Regions from separate parts of the Pseudomonas sp. 01L34 genome, predicted to be linked through region 4. Evidence: predicted binding sites of a transcription regulator. Region 4 holds the regulator's gene; each other region holds the start of a gene.
What was found. The regulator sigma-54, encoded in region 4, starts transcription at its own class of promoters, with help from an activator protein. The targets are predictions, from matches to a motif close to ANTGGCATNNANNTTGCTNT.
Positions count from the first base shown of each region.

Region 1: flgB (flagellar basal body rod protein FlgB) is a predicted target of sigma-54. The motif match lies at 2,560-2,579, and genes of this name have one in related genera.
Region 2: AC1DQM_RS14035 (CmpA/NrtA family ABC transporter substrate-binding protein) is a predicted target of sigma-54. The motif match lies at 1,783-1,802, and genes of this name have one in related genera.
Region 3: glnA (glutamate--ammonia ligase) is a predicted target of sigma-54. The motif match lies at 2,888-2,907, and genes of this name have one in related genera.

Region 1 covers NZ_JBFTSX010000011.1:15,063-19,759, forward strand. The annotation lists gene flgA (flagellar basal body P-ring formation chaperone FlgA) at 1-371, opposite strand, end outside; gene AC1DQM_RS27470 (chemotaxis protein CheV) at 453-1,385, shown strand; gene cheR (protein-glutamate O-methyltransferase CheR) at 1,432-2,259, shown strand; gene flgB (flagellar basal body rod protein FlgB) at 2,622-3,029, shown strand; gene flgC (flagellar basal body rod protein FlgC) at 3,033-3,476, shown strand; gene flgD (flagellar hook assembly protein FlgD) at 3,493-4,215, shown strand; gene flgE (flagellar hook protein FlgE) at 4,247-4,697, shown strand, end outside.
Region 2 covers NZ_JBFTSX010000004.1:447,573-452,269, forward strand. The annotation lists gene rmf (ribosome modulation factor) at 151-366, shown strand; gene AC1DQM_RS14030 (quinone-dependent dihydroorotate dehydrogenase) at 674-1,693, opposite strand; gene AC1DQM_RS14035 (CmpA/NrtA family ABC transporter substrate-binding protein) at 1,920-3,131, shown strand; gene AC1DQM_RS14040 (ANTAR domain-containing response regulator) at 3,147-3,722, shown strand; gene AC1DQM_RS14045 (nitrate/nitrite transporter) at 4,100-4,697, shown strand, end outside.
Region 3 covers NZ_JBFTSX010000006.1:204,962-209,658, reverse strand. The annotation lists gene typA (translational GTPase TypA) at 1-1,079, opposite strand, end outside; gene thiI (tRNA uracil 4-sulfurtransferase ThiI) at 1,219-2,673, opposite strand; gene glnA (glutamate--ammonia ligase) at 3,002-4,408, shown strand; gene AC1DQM_RS20000 (chorismate mutase) at 4,543-4,697, shown strand, end outside.
Region 4 covers NZ_JBFTSX010000005.1:23,824-28,520, reverse strand. The annotation lists gene lptA (lipopolysaccharide transport periplasmic protein LptA) at 1-285, shown strand, start outside; gene lptB (LPS export ABC transporter ATP-binding protein) at 285-1,010, shown strand; gene AC1DQM_RS15595 (RNA polymerase factor sigma-54) at 1,195-2,688, shown strand; gene hpf (ribosome hibernation-promoting factor, HPF/YfiA family) at 2,763-3,071, shown strand; gene ptsN (PTS IIA-like nitrogen regulatory protein PtsN) at 3,084-3,548, shown strand; gene rapZ (RNase adapter RapZ) at 3,551-4,408, shown strand; gene AC1DQM_RS15575 (HPr family phosphocarrier protein) at 4,424-4,696, shown strand.

The DNA.
Region 1 (4,697 bases), on a different contig from region 4:
ACTTGAGCGGGCACGAAGACCGTCCAGGGCGAGGCGCCATCGCAGCGAACCTTGACCGTGACCCGTCCCAGAGGCCTTGCCGGGCTCTCGAGGGTGGCTGTCAATTCCTTGTCGCACATAGGCATGCGCAGGCGCGGATCGAGCTGGTTGACCTGGATTTCGTAGCGACCTTGCGTTTGACTGGTGGCCAGATAGTCCTCTACGGTGAATTCAAGAAAGCCCTGGGTGACGCCGATAAGCATGTCAGGCAAGGTAACCGTATCAGCAAGGGCAGGGCTGCCAGCGTTGAACAGGCAAGCGGCCGACATCGCGCAGAGCAATCTGCGGCAGGTTGATGTCAGGTGTCGGAAAAATGTCGGTTCTGTGTTCATAAGAGTTAAAAAGCAAGCGCCGTGCCGTTTCGTGATGAATGTGCGTCGCAACACACTTAGCGTTGGTGTAGGAGTCTGGGCATGGCTGGTGTAATGGATTCGGTGAACCAGCGCACGCAACTGGTAGGGCAGAATCGCCTTGAGCTGTTGTTGTTCCGTCTCGACGGCCAGCAGCTGTATGGGATCAACGTGTTCAAGGTTCGCGAGGTGCTGCAATGCCCCAAGCTGACCCTGATGCCCAAGTCCAGTCCTGTCGTGTGCGGTGTGGCGAATATTCGGGGGGCAACCATTCCGATCCTGGATCTGGCGATGGCGACCGGTGCCGGTCGGTTGCTGGACCAGAGCAATCCCTTCGTGATCATCACGGAGTACAACACCAAGACCCAGGGTTTCCTGGTTCGGTCGGTGGAGCGCATCGTCAACATGAACTGGGAGGAGATTCATCCGCCACCCAAGGGCACGGGGCGCGATCACTACCTGACGGCTGTGACTCGGGTCGACAACCAGTTAGTCGAAATCATCGACGTCGAGAAGGTGCTGGCGGAAGTGGCGCCGACGCCGGAAGCGATTTCGGTGGGCGTGGTCGATGTTGAGACCCAGCACAAGGCGCTCTCTTTGCGCGTATTGACGGTCGACGACTCGTCGGTGGCACGCAAGCAGGTGACCCGTTGCCTGCAAACGATCGGTGTCGAAGTGGTGGCGTTGAACGACGGCCGGCAAGCGCTGGATTACCTGCGCAAGCTGGTTGACGAGGGGAAGAAGCCGGAAGAAGAGTTCCTGATGATGATCTCCGACATCGAGATGCCGGAGATGGACGGGTACACCCTGACGGCCGAGATCCGCGCCGATCCGCGCATGCAAAAGCTCCATATCATCCTGCATACTTCGTTGTCGGGAGTGTTCAATCAGGCGATGGTCAAGAAGGTCGGTGCCGATGACTTCCTGGCCAAGTTCCGTCCTGATGACCTGGCATCCCGGGTAGTCGACCGGATCAAAGCAGCAGATAACAGCTAGAGGCCTTCTGCCCCTGGCGGTCAACACGATTTAAGAGGCGGTATCTTTGTCTACGGGTAATTTGGATTTCGAACAGTTCCGGGTATTCCTGGAAAAAGCCTGTGGCATTTTGCTCGGTGAAAACAAGCAATATCTGGTCTCGAGCCGTCTCAACAAACTGATGGAACAGCAGGGCATCAAATCGTTGGGTGAGCTGGTTCAGCGCATCCAGACCCAGCCGCGCAGCGGTTTGCGCGAGATGGTGGTGGATGCCATGACGACCAACGAAACCCTGTGGTTTCGTGACACCTATCCGTTTGAAGTCTTGAAGAACAAGGTATTGCCTGAAGCGATCAAGGCCAGCCCCGGTCAGCGCCTGCGGATCTGGTCGGCGGCGTGTTCGTCGGGTCAGGAGCCGTATTCGCTGTCGATGTCCATCGATGAGTTCGAACGGGTCAACATGGGCCAGTTGAAGATGGGCGTGCAGATCGTTGCCACCGACCTGTCCGGCAGCATGCTGACCAACTGCAAGACCGGCGAGTACGACAGCCTGGCCATCGGTCGCGGTCTGTCGCCCGAGCGCCTTCAGCGTTACTTCGACCCCAAGGGGCCGGGGCGCTGGGCCATCAAGGCACCAATCAAGAGTCGGGTGGAGTTTCGCTCGTTCAACTTGCTGGACAGCTACGCGAGTCTGGGCAAGTTCGACATCGTGTTCTGCCGCAACGTGCTGATCTACTTCTCCGCCGAGGTGAAGAAAGACATCCTGTTGCGCATTCACAGCACGCTCAAGCCGGGCGGTTATCTGTTCCTTGGCGCGTCCGAAGCGCTGAACGGTTTGCCGGACCATTACCAGATGGTCCAGTGCAGCCCGGGGATCATTTACCAGGCGAAGTGATTCGATGACGGCATACAAAAAAACGGGAGTCCTCAGGGGCTCCCGTTTTTTTTGCCTGCTTGTTTCTCATAGGCACCCCAATACCTGTAGGAGCGAGGCTTGCCCGCGAAAGCGTTGGGGCGGTCAATGATGATTGTTGTCTGGCAGACCGTTTTCGCGGGCAAGCCTCGCTCCTACAGTTGATCGGTGTTGCCCTGGGAAAGCGGCAGAAAAGCGGCAGGCGGCGGAAATCGGTTGCCGCTTTTCTGGCATTGCCGCCTCGTTACTGCTCGCAAAGCCCCGGTTTACGGGCTTTTTTGAATTGGCACGCCGCTTGCTATGTTCACGTTACGAAAAATCAGGTCACCCGAAGGTTTCCCGACATGAGCATCAGCTTCGATAAAGCGCTCGGTATCCACGAACAAGCCCTGGGCTTCCGCGCTCAGCGTGCTGAAGTCCTGGCCAACAACATCGCCAACGCCGACACCCCGAACTACAAGGCTCGGGATCTGGACTTCTCGAAAGTGCTCGCCGAGCAGAACGAGAAAACCAAAAACGGCAAGTTCGCCTTGAGCATGACCAACAGCCGTCACATCGAAGCTGAAGGCCTGGGCAATGGCGACGAGTCGCTGATGTATCGCACGCCGATGCAACCGTCGATCGACCAGAACACCGTGGACGCCCAACTGGAACAGTCGAACTACGCGGAAAACGCGGTCAACTTCCAGGCCAGCTTCACCCTGCTCAACAGTAAATTCAAAGGGCTGGTGTCAGCCCTGCGCGGAGAGTAATTCATGTCCCTGTCCAGTGTTTTCAACATTGCCGGTAGCGGCATGAGTGCCCAGACCACTCGCTTGAACACCGTTGCCAGTAACATCGCCAACGCCGAGACCGTTTCGTCGAGCATCGACCAGACCTACCGCGCCCGTCACCCGGTGTTCGCCACCATGTTCCAGGGCGGCCAGAGCGGCGGCAGCGATTCGCTGTTTCAGAACCAGGACGCGGCCGGTCAAGGCGTGCAAGTGCTGGGTGTGGTCGAAGACCAGAGCAACCTTGAAGCGCGCTACGAGCCGAATCATCCGGCCGCCGATGCCAAGGGCTACGTCTACTACCCGAACGTCAACGTCGTCGAAGAAATGGCCGACATGATTTCCGCAAGCCGTTCGTTCCAGACCAACGCCGAAATGATGAACACCGCCAAAACCATGATGCAGAAGGTCCTGACCCTCGGTCAGTGATAAGGGGCGACTTTCGATGAGTGTTACCGATACCACCAGCGGCGTAAGCCTCAAGGATGTCCTGGCCAACTCTTCGGTCAAGACCACGACCACCAGTGATGGTCTTTCCGCGGCGACCAGCAGTGCCACCGGCAGCAAGGCATTGGGCAAGGATGCGTTCCTGCAACTGCTGGTCACCCAGCTGAAAAACCAGAACCCGCTCGATCCTCAGGACAACAGCGCGTTCGTAGCCCAGTTGGCGCAGTTCAGTAGTCTGGAAGGCATCACCACGCTGAACGACACCGTCAGCGGCATTGCCAGCAACTACAACTCGTCGCAAGCTCTGCAGGCTTCTTCGCTGGTGGGCCGTTCGGTCATCGCGCAGACCGGCAAAGCCGTGGTCGACACCTCCAAGAACCTCAACGGTACGGTTGTGCTGCCGGCGTCGGCGAACCCGGTTACGCTCAAAATCAGTGACGCCGAAGGCAAGACCATCCGCACCATCGACATGGGCAGCCAGAGCGCTGGCAACGCCAGTTTCATCTGGGACGGCAAAAACGATGCCGGAGCAGTCGCCGCGGCCGGCACGTACTCCTTCTCTGCCAGCGCAACCTACGACGGCAAAGCGACCTCACTGGTTACTTACCTGCCGGCAACCGTCAACAGCGTGACCATCAGCCAGACCGGCGGTGAGCTGATGCTGAACCTGGCAGGCCAGGGCAGCGTTGCCCTGTCCAAAGTGCAAACCATTGGTCTATAGAGCCGACTAACACGGCACAAAGGAGTGGAATATGTCTTTCAATATCGGCCTTAGCGGTCTCTATGCAGCCAACAAACAACTGGACGTGACCGGCAACAACATCGCCAACGTCGCGACCACCGGTTTCAAATCGTCCCGTGCAGAATTCGAAGACGTGTACTCGGCCACTCGCCTGGGTACCGGCAGCAAGACCATCGGTAACGGCGTGCGCCTGGCCAACGTTTCCCAGCAGTTCAGCCAGGGTGATGTGAACAACACCGGCAACGTGCTGGACATGGGCATTCAGGGCAACGGCTTCTTCATCCTCAGCGACAACGGTTCCCTGAGCTACACCCGTGCCGGTGCGTTCAAGACCGATGCTCAAAACTTTGTGGTCGATAACAACGGCAACCGTTTGCAGGGGTATGGCGTCGATTCCAATGGCAAGATCATCAACGGTGTGTTGACTGACTTGAAGATCGACACCTCGAGCCTGAAGCCGA
Region 2 (4,697 bases), on a different contig from region 4:
TGGTTAGAACTCCACTCAGGTTGACGTCGCAACGGCGTCAACACCTTGGCTCGCGACGCCGGCAGCGAGCCACCAACGGCAGAATTTTTCTGCCTGACCTCGATTGAGGTCGACGCGATACATACAGTCAACAAGTGAGGGAAACACCCTATGAGAAGACTTAAGCGTGATCCGTTGGAAAGAGCATTTTTGCGCGGATATCAATATGGCGTTGGTGGTAAATCCCGTGAGCTTTGCCCTTTTACTCTACCGTCGGTACGCCAAGCCTGGATCAATGGCTGGCGAGAAGGACGCGGCGACAATTGGGACGGTATGACCGGCACTGCGGGAATCCACAGACTCAACGAACTTCACGCCGTCGGCTAATACAGGGCACACACTCCGACACGACAATCTGATTACGCTACGACTTAACCACGCACGTCCTATCCGGACGGCGGGCTTCGGCCCAGGGGCTCCTTCGGGGAGCCCTTTTTTATGCCTGCTCCAAATTCAGCGAAGAAACCATTGTGGCGAGGGGGCTTGCCCCCGTTGGGCTGCGAAGCGGCCCCAAAACCAGGCAACGCGGTGAATCAGAGAGAACATGGACACAGGGTTTACGACTGCTTCGCAGCTGAACGGGGGCAAGCCCCCTCGCCACAAAAGCCCTCAGCACAATGCCCCTACACTGTCTTCAGCGCAGCGCGGCGATGGCATCTACCGATTCACGAATCAGTGCCGGGCCTTTATAGATAAAGCCCGAATAGATCTGCACCAGGCTCGCACCCGCAGTGATTTTCTCAGCCGCGTGCTTGCCTTCGGTGATACCGCCCACGGCGATGATCGGCAAGCGACCGGCCAGTTCCGCCGCCAGCACCTTCACGGTGTGGGTGCTCTTGTCGCGAACCGGGGCGCCGGACAATCCGCCCGCCTCGTCACCGTGCTCCAGGCCTTCGACGCCGACGCGGCTCAGGGTGGTGTTGGTGGCGATCACCGCATCCATCCCGGTTTCGATCAACGCCTGGGCGACTTGAGCGGTTTCTTCATCGCTCATGTCCGGTGCGATCTTGATCGCCAAAGGCACATGTTTGCCGTGGCGCAGGGCCAATTCCGCCCGGCGCGTGGCCAGGTCGGCAAGCAATTGCTTGAGCGAATCGCCGAATTGCAGGCTGCGCAGGCCCGGTGTGTTCGGCGAGCTGACATTGACCGTCACGTAGCTGGCGTGTGCATAGACCTTGTCCAGGCAGATCAGGTAGTCGTCAACCGCACGTTCAACCGGCGTATCAAAGTTCTTGCCGATATTGATACCCAGCACGCCCTTGTACTTGGCTGCCGCCACGCGAGCGAGCAAGTGATCGACGCCGAGGTTGTTGAAACCCATGCGGTTGATGATCGCCTCGGCTTGCGGCAAGCGGAAAATCCGTGGTTTCGGATTACCCGGTTGCGGACGCGGGGTAATGGTACCGATTTCGACGAAACCGAAACCCAGTTGGGCAAACCCGTCGATCGCCGCGCCGTTCTTGTCCAGACCGGCCGCCAGACCGACCGGGTTCGGGAATTCCAGGCCCATGACCGTCACCGGCATTTTCGCCGGTGCCTTGCACAGTAAGCCGTTGAGGCCCAAACGCCCGCCCGCGCCGATCAGGTCCAGGGACAGATCGTGGGAGGTTTCCGGGGAAAGTTTGAACAGCAGCTGACGGGCCAGGGTGTACATGGGCAGGCTTGACTCGGGTGGCGATGAGAGGCGGCGATTATAGCCGCGCATCGAGTCCACAGGCGAGGCGCACGACAAAATCAGCCAGCGATGGCATATGCCTTGCACCAACATGATCATCAGCACTCATGCCAACGACGGAATGAGTGGAAGGACAATGGCGTCGTCACCGGCTCTGCTCGCGCAGAGGCCATGGGACGACGTTTTTTTTGGAAGGTGCAAATCGATGAATGAACCATCAGCCGGCCCACTGGCCTGGGTCAACGGCAGCGATGCCCCGGAAAAAACCGAAATAAACCTTGGCTTCATGGCTCTGAGCGACTGCGCCTCAGTGGTGGTCGCCGCCACCCAGGGCTTCGCCCAGCCTTACGGTCTGACCCTGAACCTCAAGCGCCAGTCGTCCTGGGCCAACCTGCGGGACAAACTGGTCAGCGGCGAACTCGACGCCGCCCACAGCCTGTACGGCCTGATTTACGCCGTGCATCTGGGCATCGGCGGCGTAGCCTCCACCGATATGGCTGTGCTCATGGGCCTGAACCAGAATGGCCAGAGCATCAACCTCTCCCACGGCTTGCAGGCCTTGGGCGTGACCAGTCCTGAAGCACTGGACCATCACGTGCACCAAAGTCGCCCAAAACTGACCTTCGCCCAGACATTTCCCACAGGCACCCACGCCATGTGGCTGTATTACTGGCTGGCGAGCCAGGGCATTCATCCGTTGCAGGATGTCGACAGCGTGGTGGTGCCGCCGCCACAAATGGTCGCGCACCTGCAAGCCGGGCGCATCGACGGGTTCTGCGTCGGCGAACCGTGGGCTGCCAGTGCGGTGCGACAGAATCTCGGTTTCACCATGGCCACCACTCAGACCATCTGGCCCGACCACCCGGAAAAAGTCCTCGGCTGCACCCGCGCCTTCGTCGAGCAATACCCCAATACCGCCCGGGCCCTGGTGATGGCGATCCTCGAGGCCAGCCGCTTCATCGAAGCCAGCCGCGAAAATCGCCGCAGCACCGCGCAACTGTTGAGCGCCCCCGAATACCTCGATGCCCCGCTCGATTGCATCGAACCGCGCTTGCTCGGCGACTATACCGACGGCCTGGGCAATCACTGGCAAGACCCGCATGCGATGCGTTTCCACAGTGGCGGCGAGGTCAATCTGCCGTATTTGTCCGACGGCATGTGGTTCATGACCCAGTTCCGTCGCTGGGGCTTGTTGCGCGACGACCCGGATTACCTCCGCGTGGCCCGTCAGGTCCAGCAACTAGACTTATACCGTGAGGCCGCCACCGCTGTCGGCGTGCCCGCCCAGGCTCAGGAAATGCGCAGTAGTCAACTGATCGACGGCAAAGTCTGGGACGGTTCGGACCCGGCCGGCTATGCCCGCAGCTTCACGCTGCACGCCATGAGCGACAGCGCTCCCCTTCTCGCCAGCCGCTGACAGGAGCCTGCGAATATGTTGCGTATCCTGCTGATCAATGACACCGCGAAAAAAGTCGGGCGTCTGAAAGCGGCCCTGACCGAAGCCGGGTTCGAAGTCATCGACGAGTCCGGCCTGACCATTGACCTGCCCGCGCGCGTCGAAACGGTGCGTCCGGACGTGATTCTGATCGATACCGAGTCACCGAGCCGCGATGTGATGGAACAAGTGGTGCTGGTTACTCGCGACCAACCACGACCAATCGTGATGTTCACCGACGAGCACGATCCCGGCGTGATGCGCCAGGCGATCAAGTCCGGCGTCAGTGCCTACATCGTCGAAGGCATTCACGCACAACGCTTGCAGCCGATTCTCGACGTGGCCATGGCTCGCTTTGAAAGCGATCAGGCCCTGCGCGCGCAACTGCACGCCCGCGACCAGCAACTGGCCGAGCGCAAGCGCATCGAGCTGGCCAAGGGGCTGCTGATGAAGATGAAGGACTGCAACGAAGAAGAGGCCTACACCCTGATGCGCCGCCAGGCCATGAGCCGCCAGCAGAAGCTGATACAGGTGGCGGAGCAAATCATTGCCATGAGTGAACTGTTGGGTTGATCCGATCATTGTGGCGAGGGGGCTCGCCCCCGTTGGGCTGCGAAGCGGCCCCTTGCATTCCTTCAGAAGACTTCGCAAACAGGTCTTGCGACGGCTTCGCCGCCGAACGGGGTGATGCGGCGGTCCGACAAGCCCCCTCGCCACAAAAAGCAGATTGTTGGCACAGATCTCGCTAAGTAATCCCTGCAAGGTAACCAACGGCGGTTGCCCCACCTACGACAAAGACGTCGCTCACCTCATTCGCCCCCTTTTGCGAATCAGGTAGCGGCGTTTTTCCGTTTTGGCCCCAGAGACCGGGGCTGGTGGTGCGGCCGTTGCGGCGCCCCACCTGCAAGCTCATGACTCCTTCTTGATACGCCTGACAGCTGAGGTGCGCGATGAATTCAAGCTTCTGGAAATCCGGCCATACCCCGACACTGTTCGCAGCCTTCCTCTATTTCGATCTGAGCTTCATGGTCTGGTACCTGCTCGGCCCCCTGGCGGTGCAGATCGCCGCTGACCTGCACCTGACCACCCAACAGCGCGGGCTGGTGGTGGCCACGCCGATTCTGGCCGGTGCCGTATTGCGCTTTGCGATGGGCCTGCTGGCTGATCGCCTGTCGCCAAAAACCGCCGGGATCATCGGCCAGATAATCGTCATCAGCGCCCTGCTCGTTGCCTGGAAAGTCGGCATCCACAGTTACGAGCAGGCGCTGTTGCTGGGCCTGTTCCTCGGCATGGCCGGTGCGTCCTTCGCCGTCGCCCTGCCGCTGGCCTCGCAATGGTATCCGCCGCAGCACCAAGGCAAAGCCATGGGCATCGCCGGTGCCGGTAACTCGGGCACCGTGCTGGCCGCCCTGATCGCTCCGGTGCTGGCCGCCGCGTATGGCTGGAGCAACGTGTTCGGCTTCGCCCTGATCCCGTTGATCCTGACCCTGATCGTCTTCGCCTGGCTGGCCAAGAACGCCCCTGAGCGGCCGAAAGCCAAGTCCATGG
Region 3 (4,697 bases), on a different contig from region 4:
CCGGAAACCTTGAACTTGTCAGCCGAGTCGCCTTCTTCAACGCGCAGTGCAACGTTGTACAGCAGCTCTTTATCCAGACGTTCCTTGATGTTACGGGAAGTCACGAACTTGCCTTCTTTACCGCAGAAAGGCGAGTCGTTTACCTGGAAGGTCATGGAAACGGTTGGCTCGTCAACGGTCAGAGGCTTCATCGCCTCGACGTTGTCCGGCTGGCACAGGGTGTCGGAGATGAACAGCGAGTCCATACCGCTCACGCACACGATGTCACCGGCAAACGCTTCTTCAACGTCGATACGGTGCAGGCCGTGGTGACCCATCAGCTTCAGGATACGACCGTTACGCTTCTTGCCGTCGGCGCCAATGGCCACGACTGGAGTGTTCGGCTTGACGCTACCACGAGCGATACGGCCAACACCGATAACACCCAGGAAGCTGTTGTAGTCCAGTGCCGAGATTTGCATCTGGAACGGGCCTTCACGGTCAACTTTAGGAGCCGGTACGTTGTCGACGATCGACTGGTACAACGGGGTCATGTCTTCAGCCATGTCGGTGTGGTCCAGACCGGCGATGCCGTTCAGGGCCGAGGCGTAGACGACTTTGAAGTCCAGCTGTTCTTCGGTAGCACCCAGGTTGTCGAACAGGTCGAAGATCTGGTCCAGAACCCAGTCCGGACGCGCGCCTGGACGGTCAACCTTGTTGATGCACACGATTGGACGCAGGCCGGCTTCGAACGCCTTCTTGGTCACGAAACGGGTTTGCGGCATAGGGCCGTCTTGAGCGTCAACCAGCAGCAGAACGGAGTCGACCATCGACATTACGCGTTCAACTTCGCCGCCGAAGTCGGCGTGGCCCGGGGTGTCCACGATGTTGATGTGGTAGCCGTTCCAGTTGATGGCGGTGTTTTTCGCCAGAATGGTAATACCGCGCTCTTTCTCCTGGTCGTTGGAGTCCATCACGCGCTCGTCGTTGAGCTCGTTGCGCTCCAGGGTGCCGGATTGACGCAAGAGTTTGTCTACCAGGGTGGTTTTACCATGGTCAACGTGGGCAATGATGGCGATGTTGCGTAGATTTTCGATCACTTGTGTATCTCGATCAGAGGATTCGGTGTGCTGACAAGTCTTGGCAGCGATTAACAGTAGCGTCCGTACAAGCCGTTACAACTTGACGGTGGCATCGGGGGGCCGGTGACGCAGGCCACAGGCAAACAGCCCCGGGCACTTAGCTCGGTCGATAAACGCGCACATTGGCATGCCCCTCACTGAGCAAATGGTGGGCATGCAGGCGACTCATCACGCCTTTGTCGCAATACAGCAGGTACTGGCGAGTAGGGTCCAGTTCCTTGAAACGAGCGTTCAGTGCATAAAACGGCATCGTCTGTACCTCGATACCAGGAAGCTCCAGCGGGTCGTCTTCGGCGGCATCCGGGTGACGGATATCGATGATGATCTGGCCCGCCAGCGCTTCGCTGACTTCTTCAATCTGCAAGTCCTGGCCCAATTCGTCGATCACCCGATCGATCGGCACCAGTTTGGCGTTCTCGAGCGCGCGCTCAAGGACTGCCATGTCGAATTCTTTCTCTTCGTGCTCCACGCGGTAGCGCTTGGCCGCCGTCTTCGGATTGACCGAGATGACCCCGCAGTACTCCGGCATGTGCCGGGCGAAATCGGCGGTGCCGATCTCGTTGGCCGTGTCGATGATGTCCTGCTTGTGACTGGCGATCAGTGGACGCAAGACCAGCTTGTCGGTTACGCAGTCGATCACGGACAGGTTCGGCAACGTCTGGCTCGACACCTGGGAGATCGCCTCACCCGTGACCAGCGCTTCGATGTGCAGTCGATCGGCAATTCGGGAAGCAGCGCGCAACATCATACGCTTCAAAACTACACCCATATGACTGTTATCGACTTTCCCGAGAATTTCTCCCAGAACTTCCTCGAACGGCACACTGACAAATAACACGCGTTGGGAGCTGCCGTACTTCTTCCAGATGAAGTGCGCGACTTCCATGACGCCCAATTCGTGGGCGCGTCCGCCCAGGTTGAAGAAGCAGAAGTGGCTCATCAGCCCGCGGCGCATGATCTGGTAGGCCGCAACGGTGGAATCGAAGCCGCCGGACATCAGTACAAGCGTCTGTTCCAGGGCCCCGAGCGGATAACCGCCGATGCCGTTGTGCTGGCTGTGGATCACGAACAACCGTTGGTCGCGAACTTCGATACGGACTTCGATTTCGGGCTTTTTCAGGTCGATTCCGGCGGCACCACACTGACGGCGCAACTGGCTGCCGACATATTTCTCGATGTCTATCGAACTGAATGGGTGCTTGCCGGCGCGCTTGCAGCGCACCGAGAAAATCTTCCCGGCCAGCGCATCGCCGTAGTGCTGCTTGCACTTCTCGACGATGTCGTCGAAGTCGCCCAGCGGGTACTCGTCGATCTGCAAAAAGTGCGCGATGCCCGGCGTGCAAGTCAGGCGCTCGCCCATCTCTTTCAGGACCTTGGGGTCGCTGACGCGGGTTTCCAGCTCGAGATTGTCCCACACACCGTTCACCACCACGGCCGGGTCCAGGTCGCGGAGCACGGTACGGATGTTTTTGGCCAACTGGCGGATGAAACGCATCCGTACCGGGCGGCTCTTGATGGTGATCTCGGGGAAGACTTTTACGATTAGTTTCATGAAAACAGCGCGCGCAGGGCCAGCCGAAAAAGGGGGGCGCGGATTATAGCGGAAATTGCTCAAGGTTTAACCAGTTAATGTGCAGAAGGTTTTGCATGCACCAAAACAGGTCATTTATGGAAATCGACGCTACATTACAGGGCGATATTTTGCGCTTTATGGTGCGCCGCCCCCTTGCAAGCGTGATATTGGGGCAAAAAACCCATGATGAGGCACTGGCATGCAATTTGCTCCCTTGTGAGGCAGGTTGCCATGGCAGAGTATTCGCGCCGGCATCACCCACATTTAAGGGCATCCATTACTAGCCCTAAGCCACCCGGAGGACACTATGTCGAAGTCGGTTCAACTCATCAAAGATCATGACGTCAAGTGGATTGATCTGCGCTTCACGGACACCAAAGGCACTCAGCACCACGTGACCATGCCGGCTCGCGATGCGCTGGATGAAGCTTTCTTCGAAGAAGGCAAAATGTTCGACGGTTCCTCCATCGCTGGCTGGAAAGGCATCGAAGCTTCCGACATGATCCTGATGCCGGACGACACCACTGCCGTTCTCGACCCGTTCACCGAAGAGCCGACCCTGATCCTGGTTTGCGACGTGATCGAGCCTTCGACCATGCAAGGCTACGACCGTGACCCACGGGCGATCGCCAAGCGTGCCGAGGAATACCTGAAGTCGACCGGTATCGGCGACACCGTATTTGTGGGTCCAGAGCCTGAGTTCTTCATCTTCGACGAAGTGAAGTTCAAGTCCGACATCTCCGGCTCGATGTTCAAAATCTACTCCGAACAAGGTTCGTGGATGTCCGACCAGGACGTGGAAGGCGGCAACAAAGGCCACCGTCCAGGCGTCAAAGGCGGCTACTTCCCGGTTCCGCCGTTCGACCACGACCACGAAATCCGTACCTCCATGTGCAACGCCATGGAAGAAATGGGCCTGACCATCGAAGTTCACCACCACGAAGTGGCGACTGCCGGTCAGAACGAAATCGGCGTGAAGTTCAACACCCTGGTTGCCAAGGCTGACGAAGTTCAGACCCTGAAATACTGCGTACACAACGTAGCTGACGCATACGGCCGCACCGCGACCTTCATGCCTAAGCCGCTGTACGGCGACAACGGTTCGGGTATGCACGTTCACCTGTCCATCGCCAAAGATGGCAAGAACACCTTCGCTGGCGAAGGCTATGCCGGCCTGTCCGACACCGCTCTGTACTTCATCGGCGGTATCATCAAGCACGGTAAGGCTCTGAACGGCTTCACCAACCCGTCGACCAACTCCTACAAGCGTCTGGTCCCAGGCTTCGAAGCTCCAGTGATGCTGGCCTACTCGGCCCGCAACCGTTCCGCTTCGATCCGTATTCCTTACGTGTCCAGCCCTCGCGCTCGCCGTATCGAAGCCCGCTTCCCGGATCCGGCAGCTAACCCGTACCTGGGCTTCGCTGCACTGTTGATGGCTGGCCTGGACGGCATCCAGAACAAGATCCACCCTGGCGATGCAGCTGACAAAAACCTGTACGACCTGCCGCCTGAAGAGGCGAAAGAGATCCCACAAGTTTGCGGCAGCCTGAAAGAAGCCCTGGAAGAGCTGGACAAAGGTCGTGCGTTCCTGACCAAAGGCGGCGTTTTCAGCGACGACTTCATCGACGCTTACATCGCTCTGAAAAGCGAAGAAGAAATCAAGGTTCGTACCTTCGTACACCCACTGGAATATGAGCTGTACTACAGCTGCTGATCCGGTAGCGCTGCACTACGCAGCGTGACAAAAGAGAGGCCTCCTTCGGGAGGCCTTTTTTGTGGGCGAACGTCTGTCATCGAATGCCCGGTTGCGTGCATCATGGCCTTCACCCGATAAAGTCGAGATCCTCCATGCGCCTACGCTCATCCCTTGCCTTGCTCACTGCCCTGCTGGCCAACAGCGCTTTCGCCAGCCCGGCACCTGCCGCCCTCGCCCCACTGCTTGGCACCATCGAGGAGCGCCTGGCGATTGCCGATCAAGTCGCGTTGAGCAAATGGGACAGCGG
Region 4 (4,697 bases):
CTCGCCTACTTCGAGCAACTGCAGACCGCTGGCGACACCAAGCCTGTTCAGGGTTGGGGCGTGACCATCCAATATCACGCCGCGCAAAACCGCGTCGTACTGATCGACAAGGCCAAAGTTGTCGACAAGGACAACAACGTCACCCAGGGCGAAAAAATCGTCTATGACACGATCAAGAAACTCGCCAGCGCCGGTCGCGCCACGGGCAGCAAGGTCACCGAGACACGTCCGCGTATCGACATGGTGATCCAGCCGAAGAAGAAAACCGACGAGAAAACCCAGTAATGGCAACTCTGAAAGCTCAGCATCTGGCCAAGAGCTACAAGAGCCGCCAGGTCGTGCGTGACGTCAGCCTGTCCATCGACAGCGGCCAGATCGTCGGCCTGCTTGGCCCCAACGGCGCCGGCAAAACCACCTGTTTTTACATGATCGTGGGTCTGGTACAGGCCGATCAGGGTCGCGTACTGATCGATGACCTGGACGTCAGCCACCAGCCGATGCACGGTCGCGCGAAGGCCGGTATCGGCTATCTTCCGCAAGAAGCGTCGATCTTCCGCAAGCTGTCGGTGACCGACAATATCATGGCCATCCTCGAGACCCGCAAGGAGCTCGACAAGGCCGGTCGCCGCAAAGAGCTGGAAAGCCTGCTGCAGGAATTTCACATCCACCACATTCGTGACAGCCTTGGCATGAGCCTGTCCGGTGGTGAACGCCGTCGGGTGGAAATCGCCCGGGCACTGGCCACCAACCCGAAATTCATCCTCCTCGACGAACCCTTCGCCGGCGTGGACCCGATCTCGGTGGGCGACATCAAGCAGATCATCCACCACCTCAAGGCCAAAGGCATTGGCGTGCTGATCACTGACCACAACGTCCGTGAAACCCTGGACATCTGCGAAACCGCCTACATCGTCAACGATGGCCAGCTGATCGCTGAAGGCGACTCCGCCACCATCCTGGCCAACGAACTGGTCAAGGAAGTGTATCTGGGCCATGAGTTCCGCCTGTAAGCGCTGAGGTGCCTGGCCAGTCGCCTTGGTGCTCATATCAATAAAAAATCAATAGTTTTTTATTGTTACAGCGCTCTAGGCAAACACTTCAGTTTCAGGCATATAATTTGCTTATGTTTGGCGCTTCGGCGCCCTGTAGTGGATGGCGCATGTGCGCCGGCGAATAAGGTGTTAAGCCCCTGCCATGAAACCATCGCTAGTCTTGAGAATGGGCCAGCAGCTGACGATGACACCGCAGCTGCAACAGGCCATCCGCCTGCTCCAATTGTCGACCCTGGACCTGCAACAGGAAATCCAGGAGGCCCTGGAGTCCAATCCGATGCTCGAACGCCAGGAAGAAGGCGACGACTTCGATAACGCAGACCCCTTGGCCGACAAAGCCGAACAGCAACCCAACACCGACATTCAGGAACCCTCCTACCAGGAAACCGCCCCGACGGTGGATAACCTTGAGGAAGGCGACTGGAACGAGCGCATTCCCAACGAATTGCCTGTCGATACCGCCTGGGAAGACGTCTACCAGACCAGCGCCAGCAGCCTGCCGAGCAACGATGACGACGAGTGGGATTTCACCACCCGTACTTCGGCCGGTGAAAGCCTGCAAAGCCATTTGCTCTGGCAACTGAACCTGGCACCGATGTCCGACACCGATCGCCTGATCGCCGTGACCCTGATCGACTGCATCAACAATCAGGGCTATCTGGACGAAACCCTCGAGGAAATCCTCGAGGCCTTCGATCCGGAACTGGACATCGAACTGGACGAAATCGAAGCCGTCCTGCACCGCATCCAGCAATTCGAGCCCGCCGGTATCGGCGCCCGCAACCTCGGTGAATGCCTGCTGCTGCAACTGCGCCAACTGCCCGCCAAGACCCCTTGGCTGACCGAGGCCAAGCGCCTGGTCACCGATTACATCGACCTGCTCGGCAGCCGCGACTACAGCCAGCTGATGCGCCGCATGAAGCTCAAGGAAGATGAACTGCGCCAGGTGATCGAACTGGTCCAGAGCCTCAACCCGCGCCCGGGGTCGCAAATCGAGTCCACCGAAGCCGAATACGTCGTTCCCGACGTGATCGTGCGCAAGGACAACGAGCGCTGGCTGGTGGAACTGAACCAGGAGTCGGTGCCGCGCCTGCGGGTCAACGCCCAATATGCCGGCTTCGTACGCCGCGCCGATACCAGCGCTGACAACACCTTCATGCGTAATCAGTTGCAGGAGGCTCGCTGGTTCATCAAGAGCCTGCAAAGCCGCAACGAAACCCTGATGAAAGTGGCCACCCAGATCGTCGAGCATCAACGCGGCTTCCTGGAGTACGGCGACGAGGCCATGAAACCGCTGGTGCTGCATGACATCGCTGAAGCGGTGGGCATGCACGAATCGACGATTTCACGGGTGACCACGCAAAAATTCATGCATACCCCACGGGGCATCTATGAACTGAAATACTTTTTTTCCAGCCACGTCAGCACCTCCGAAGGCGGTGAATGCTCGTCTACGGCGATCCGCGCGATCATCAAAAAACTGGTTGCCGCGGAAAATCAGAAAAAGCCGTTGAGTGACAGCAAGATCGCTGGTTTACTGGAGGCACAAGGCATTCAGGTGGCTCGCCGCACCGTCGCCAAGTACCGCGAATCCCTGGGAATCGCGCCTTCGAGCGAACGCAAGCGGTTGATGTAGAGCCACGCCACAGCGTTCCAGTGGTAGATCATCGGATCTACCGCTTTATGCACTGGCAACGAAGGAGAAGCTGTATGCAAGTCAACATCAGTGGACACCAACTGGAAGTGACCGAACCTCTTCGCACCTACATCGGCGAAAAACTCGAACGATTAGAGAGGCATTTCGACAAGATCACCAACGTGCAGGTCACGATGACGGTCGAGAAGCTCAAGCAGAAAATCGAAGCCACGCTGCATATTCCCGGCAATGAGGTGGTCGCTAACGCGGAACATACCGATATGTACGCAGCGATCGACGCACTGACCGACAAGCTGGATAAACAACTCAAAAAGCATAAGGAAAAGACCCAGAGCCTCCTCCAGGGCGCGACCGGTCGTTAACACTCCCAACCCATGATCCGACTTGAAAGCATCCTGACCCCCGGCCGTTCCCTGGTGAACGTGCCGGGCGGCAGTAAAAAGAAAGCCCTCGAGCAAATTGCCAACCTCATCCATCGCGAAGTGCCGGATCTGGCCATGCAGGATGTCTTCGAGAGTCTGGTCGCCCGTGAAAAACTCGGTTCCACCGGCTTTGGCAACGGTATCGCCATCCCCCACTGCCGTCTCAAGGGCTGCGGATCGCCCATCAGTGCCTTGATGCACCTGGATGCACCCATCGATTTCGACGCCATCGACGGCGCTCCGGTTGACCTGCTGTTTGTACTGCTGGTCCCCGAAGCCGCCACCGATGCGCACCTGGAGTTGCTGCGCCAGATCGCCAGCATGCTTGATCGCAAGGAAGTGCGTGAAAAACTGCGCAGCGCCCCGAGCAACGAAGCCTTGTATCAGGTTGTCCTGGACGAGCAAAACGGTCACTAATCATGCGCCTGATCATCGTCAGCGGCCGCTCCGGCTCAGGTAAAAGCACTGCCCTTGATGTTCTCGAGGACAACGGCTACTACTGCATCGACAACCTGCCGGCCGGTCTGTTGCCGGAACTGGCCGAACGCGCACTGATTCACACCGAACTGGCACAACCGCTGGTGGCCGTGTCCATCGATGCACGCAACTTGCCGAGCCACCTGTCACGGTTTCCCGAATTGCTGGAAGAAGTCCGCAGCCGGCATATCCAGTGCGATGTGCTGTATCTGGACGCCGATGAAGAGACCCTGCTCAAACGATTTTCGGAAACCCGCCGCCGTCACCCGCTGAGCAGTGCCAATCGCTCGCTGGCGGAGGCGATAGAGGATGAAACCAATCTGCTGGGGCCGATCGCCGACCTGGCCGACCTCAAGGTCAACACCACCAATCTGAACCTGTATCAGCTGCGCGATACCATCAAGCTGCGCCTGCTGAATCAGCCGGAGCCCGGTACTGCGTTTCTGGTGGAGTCTTTCGGGTTCAAGCGTGGCATGCCGGTGGACGCCGATCTGGTGTTCGACGTGCGCTGCCTGCCCAACCCCTACTGGAAGCCGGAGCTACGAGCTCAATCCGGGCTCGATCAACCGGTGGCCGACTACCTGGCGGCGCAGCCGGATGTCGAGGAAATGTTCCAGGACATTTCCTCCTACCTGCTCAAGTGGCTGCCCCGCTTTGCCGCCAGCAACCGCGCCTATGTCACCATTGCCATTGGCTGCACCGGCGGGCATCACCGCTCTGTCTACCTGACCGAACGTCTGGGCCAGGTCCTGCAACAATCCCTGAAGAACGTCCAGGTTCGCCACCGCGACCTCAGCTAAAGGATTCACATCGCGATGCCTGCTCTGGAAATCGAAATCATCAACAAGCTGGGCCTGCATGCCCGCGCGTCTGCAAAATTCGTTGGCGTCGCCGGGCAGTTCCCTTGCCAGATCAGAGCTGGCCGTACACCGGAAACGATGGTCGATGGCAAAAGCATCATGGCCATGATGATGCTCGCAGCCGGCAAGGGCACCAAAATCCACCTGAAAACCGAAGGTGAACAAGAGCAGGAAGCTATGGATGCACTGGTGGCGCTGATCAACAACTTCTTCGACGAAGGCGAATAAA